2 regions of the Lactobacillus iners genome follow, and region 2 is predicted to be linked to the other one. Evidence: a T-box and tRNA genes for the amino acid it is inferred to sense, from the RefSeq annotation. Region 2 holds a T-box; the other holds one or more tRNA genes.
The links. The T-box of region 2 lies ahead of pheS (phenylalanine--tRNA ligase subunit alpha). A T-box ahead of a tRNA ligase gene usually reads a tRNA of that ligase, here a tRNA-Phe.
Positions count from the first base shown of each region.

Region 1 (2,458 bases), 570 kb from region 2:
GTATTCAAAAAAAATTATTTGAAGAAAGAGAAAGACTAGCAAAACAACAAGATAAACAAAATTAAACATTGAAAGACTGTTGATATAAATCAATGGTCTTTTATTTTTCAAAAAATCAAGGAGTTAGGGACATGTATACATTATATAGAATTAAAATATGGTTTATTCAAACATTCTGCTGTGTACACGAATGGGAAGTTGCAGTTAAGGATATACCTTTTCATGGAACACTGTATAGATGTAAAAAATGTGGTAAAGGAACCACAAAAACATAATATTAAAATAATCGTGAGTTAATCGTGTGAAATAAAACTTACTAATCAACTCAAATGGCTATAAATAGCCAAAATAAATAAAAATAATCGTGAGTTAATCGTGCGAAGTCGTGTAAACGGCTTTTTATTTTGCCTTTTCCCGTGTGTGCAGGCAGTAAAGAACACCATGTGTCAGTTTCCCGAAACTTTAAAATGTGTGTTATAGAAAGGACATTTACAAAATGCCAAAAGATGTGCAACAAGCTTTAGAAGAAAAAGAAAATGGCAAGCAGGTTTCAGTTAATGAAGAGAGTAACGCTGCAGAAACTCAAGAGCAAGAAACTGCAAATACTGCTGTTGAAAAGATTGATGCTGATAAGATTGTGCAGCCTTATATTATTCAAAATAAAAAAATATTTTTTTTCAGAAAAAGGCTTGCTTGTAATAGAAATATATAGTAATATAGTTATTGCTGATGCGTCATGTGTTAGTAAGCAACTGGTACTGATAAAAAAGGTGTTGACAATGTTTTCAATTGCTGGTAAAATTATTTAGTACTTAAGTTGTAAAAGACCCGTTGGTCAAGTGGTTAAGACACCGCCCTTTCACGGCGGTAACATGAGTTCAAATCTCGTACGGGTCATTGCCTTAAGGCATTAATGGAGGATTACCCAAGTCCGGCTGAAGGGAACGGTCTTGAAAACCGTCAGACGGGTTCTGCCCGTGCGTGGGTCCGAATCCCACATCCTCCTTAATAGTTATCGCGGGATGGAGCAGTCTGGTAGCTCGTCGGGCTCATAACCCGAAGGTCATAGGTTCAAATCCTGTTCCCGCAATTGGTCCCTTGGTGTAGGGGTTATCACGCCTCCCTGTCACGGAGGAGATCACCGGTCCGAATCCGGTAGGGACCGTAGAATGGCTCGGTAGCTCAGTTGGTAGAGCAAAGGATTGAAGCTCCTTGTGTCGGCGGTTCGATTCCGTCCCGCGCCATTATTTCGGAGGAGTAGCGAAGTGGCTAAACGCGCCGGTCTGTAAAACCGTTCTCTCTGAGTTCAGTGGTTCGAATCCACTCTCCTCCATAATAGGGATATAGTATAAAGGTAGTACATCGGTCTCCAAAACCGCTAGTGTGGGTTCAATTCCTACTATCCCTGTTTATAAAATTACGGCGGAATTGGTGAAGCGGTTAACACTCCGGTTTGTGGATCCGGCATGCGTGGGTTCGAGCCCCACATTCCGCCCTAACATTGGGATATAGCCAAGTGGTAAGGCAATGGACTTTGACTTCATCATGCGCTGGTTCGAATCCAGCTATCCCAATTTGTTAACAATCAGTAGATGATGGCGGTGTAGCCAAGTGGTAAGGCAGAGGTCTGCAAAACCTTAATCATCGGTTCAAATCCGATCACCGCCTTCGCCTGAAGTCCTGATTAAATATTTATTTTATGGCGGTGTGGCGGAATTGGCAGACGCGTCAGACTCAAAATCTGGTGTCCCTTGGGACGTATCGGTTCGACCCCGATCACCGCTATTTTTTCAGACATTCTGGCTGAATATGACGTGAGGATTCTCACGTCTTTTTTTTATTCAAATTGCATGAAATGCTTGTAAATTTTATAATATCCCTATATGGAGGTATTTTAATGAATATAGGACTTTTTTCAGATACATATTTTCCGCAAATATCAGGTGTTGCCACTTCTATTAAAACTTTAAAAGAAGCGTTAGAACAACAAGGGCATTCTGTCTTTATTTTTACTACGACTGATCCGCATGTAGATAAAAATATTGTTGAACCAAATATTTTTCGTGTTGCCAGTGTACCATTTGTATCTTTTACAGATAGGAGAGTAGCTTTTCGAGGTTTATTCCAAGTTGCTAAAATTGCAAATGAGGTTAAGCTTGATATTGTACATACGCAAACAGAATTTTCAATGGGACTCATTGGTAAGTACGTTGCATATTCTTTAAAAATACCGTCTGTTCATACGTACCATACCATGTATGAAGATTATTTGCATTATGTGCTAAATGGTCATTTGCTAAAACCATATCATGTTAAGCAATTTACAAAGGCTTATTTATATCATATGAACGGCGTTATTGCACCAAGTAGACGAGTAGAGGACACTTTATTACGTTATGGTGTTAAGACACCGATTAGAGTAATTCCTACAGGTGTTGATATAAGTGGAATCAATGCG
Region 1 covers NZ_CP049230.1:182,265-184,722, forward strand. Annotated here, with positions in the region: gene G6Z82_RS00915 (hypothetical protein) at 1-65, shown strand, start outside; gene G6Z82_RS00920 (hypothetical protein) at 497-712, shown strand; tRNA gene G6Z82_RS00925 (tRNA-Glu) at 826-897, shown strand; tRNA gene G6Z82_RS00930 (tRNA-Ser) at 916-1,006, shown strand; tRNA gene G6Z82_RS00935 (tRNA-Met) at 1,017-1,090, shown strand; tRNA gene G6Z82_RS00940 (tRNA-Asp) at 1,093-1,165, shown strand; tRNA gene G6Z82_RS00945 (tRNA-Phe) at 1,172-1,244, shown strand; tRNA gene G6Z82_RS00950 (tRNA-Tyr) at 1,252-1,333, shown strand; tRNA gene G6Z82_RS00955 (tRNA-Trp) at 1,338-1,408, shown strand; tRNA gene G6Z82_RS00960 (tRNA-His) at 1,423-1,495, shown strand; tRNA gene G6Z82_RS00965 (tRNA-Gln) at 1,503-1,574, shown strand; tRNA gene G6Z82_RS00970 (tRNA-Cys) at 1,598-1,668, shown strand; tRNA gene G6Z82_RS00975 (tRNA-Leu) at 1,702-1,785, shown strand; gene G6Z82_RS00980 (glycosyltransferase family 4 protein) at 1,898-2,458, shown strand, end outside.
Region 1: it encodes a tRNA-Phe, which carries the amino acid that the T-box ahead of pheS (phenylalanine--tRNA ligase subunit alpha) is inferred to sense. The anticodon was not compared.

Region 2 (2,458 bases):
GCTTACCATTGTATGCAAGTGTATTAGATAAAGATGCAGAAATACTTTACAATTGCAAGGCAGTATCACAATTAGGGTTGATTATTGGCAATGAAGCACATGGCGTTAGTCGTCAAGTCCAATTAGAATGTGACCATAAAATATATATACCAATTAAAGGGAAAGCTGAATCATTAAATGCGGCAGTTGCAGCTGGCATTATGATTTATTATTTTTCTTAGTTTGTATAAACATAAAATAGATATATAATATTAGCATATGTATTATTAGCACACGATTTTAAGGAGGATCATATGACTGACAAAAGTATGGAAATAACGGAAAATGCACAGCCGGATCCTAAAGATTATTCTTTATGTGGCCATTTAATTAATGCGTTCAGCATAATAGGTAAAAAATGGAACGGATTGATTATTAATGCATTATGTGATACTGAAGCAATGCGGTTTAGGGATTTAGCTCGTTGCATTAGTAGATGCAGTGATCGAGTACTAGTTGAGCGATTAAAAGAATTGGAACAAGAAAATATTGTTCAGCGGCAAGTTGATCACGGCATTATTTCGTATAGTTTAACTACCAAAGGCAAAGAGTTAAAGCCTGTATGCGAACATGTACATAATTGGGCTGATAAGTGGGCATAATTTAGTTGCAAGTTGATATGAAATGCATTAAAATTCTAAATGTATTATAAATGCTAAGATTGAGACTAGTAGTATTTTTTATTTTCAAGAGAGGACTTTTTTTGCTGTGATAAGTTTAAATAAAAAATATGAAATTCACCTCAGGAGCAGAATCCAATCAATTCCGGTATTTTCCCGTTAAAGAAATAGAGTGTAAATTTTTATTAATTTGAAAATTTAAACTAGGGTGGTACCGCGGAGCTTCGTCCCTTTTATGGGGCGAGGCTTTTTTTGTTAAGAAAGGAAAAATTATGAATTTATTTGAACAGCTTAAGTCTTTACAAGAGATAGGACTTGAAAAGATAAGAAACTCAAAAGATATTCAAGAATTAGAAAAAGTCAGAGTAAACATAGTAGGAAAAAAGGGACAACTTACTGAAATTCTTCATTCAATGAAAGATGTTTCTAAAGAAGAACGTCCTAAAATAGGTCAACAAGTTAATAAATTACGTGATATTTTTCAAAAAGAACTGGAAGAAACTAAGCAAAGTTTATTACAAGTAGCCTTGAATAAGCGATTAGAAGGTGAAAAAATCGATGTTACTTTGCCTGGTCGCAGAATCATGGCTGGTGCTAAGCATCCTATAAATATTATATTAGATGATTTAGAAGCATTTTTTATCGGTATGGGATATCAAGTAGTGCAAGGACCAGAAATTGAGACAGATCATTATTGTTTTGAAATGATGAATTTACCTAAAAATCATCCTGCTCGTGATATGCAAGAAACTTTTTATATTGATGAAGAAAATTTGCTACGTACGCAGACTTCTGGTGATCAAGCTCGTGTACTTGAGGTTCATGATTTTAGTAAAGGTCCACTAAAAATGGTAGGGCCTGGTAAAGTTTATCGTCGTGATGACGATGATGCTACACATTCACATCAATTCCAGCAAATGGAAGGATTAGTAGTTGATAAAAATGTGACTATGTCTGATTTAAAAGGTACATTAGAATTAATTGCTAAGCATGAATTTGGTGCTGATAGAAAAACTAGATTAAGACCATCATATTTCCCATTTACAGAACCATCTGTTGAAATGGATGTATCATGTTTTAATTGTAATGGTACGGGATGTGGCATTTGCAAAAATACTGGTTGGATAGAAGTATTGGGAGCTGGTATGGTTCATCCTAACGTTTTAAAAAATGCTGGTATTGATCCAGAAGTGTATGGTGGATTTGCATTTGGTGTAGGATTGGATAGATTTGCTATTTTGAAATATGGCGTTTCAGATATTCGTGATTTTTATACTAATGATATTCGTTTCTTAAGTCAATTTCGTAAGGAGGAAGATTAATGTTAGTTTCATACAATTGGTTAAAGGATTTCTTAGATTTAGATATTGAACCTAACGAGTTAGCTGAAAAAATAACACGCACAGGTGTTGAAATAGCTGATGTAATACATCCTCAATCAGGGTTAAAAAAGATTGTAGTAGGACATGTTCTAACTTGTGATATTGTTGAGGGAACACATTTACATGTAACAAAAGTTAATGTAGGTGAAGCTGAACCCTTACAGATTGTTTGTGGAGCACCTAATATTGCCGCAGGGCAAAAAGTTATTGTGGCTTTACATGGGGCCCGAATTGCTGGAAATGAAAAAATAAAGCGTGGAAAAATTAGGGGCATTCAATCTGAAGGCATGATTTGTGGATTACAGGAAATAGGTTTTGATGACAAAGTAGTTCCTGCCAAATATGCAAATGGGATTTTTGTATTTGATGAAGATACTGATGTTCAACCTGGTGATGATATTTATGAAGCATTAGGTA
Region 2 covers NZ_CP049230.1:748,853-751,310, reverse strand. Annotated here, with positions in the region: gene G6Z82_RS03760 (TrmH family RNA methyltransferase) at 1-221, shown strand, start outside; gene G6Z82_RS03755 (winged helix-turn-helix transcriptional regulator) at 294-641, shown strand; T-box leader at 688-894, shown strand; gene pheS (phenylalanine--tRNA ligase subunit alpha) at 932-1,981, shown strand; gene pheT (phenylalanine--tRNA ligase subunit beta) at 1,981-2,458, shown strand, end outside.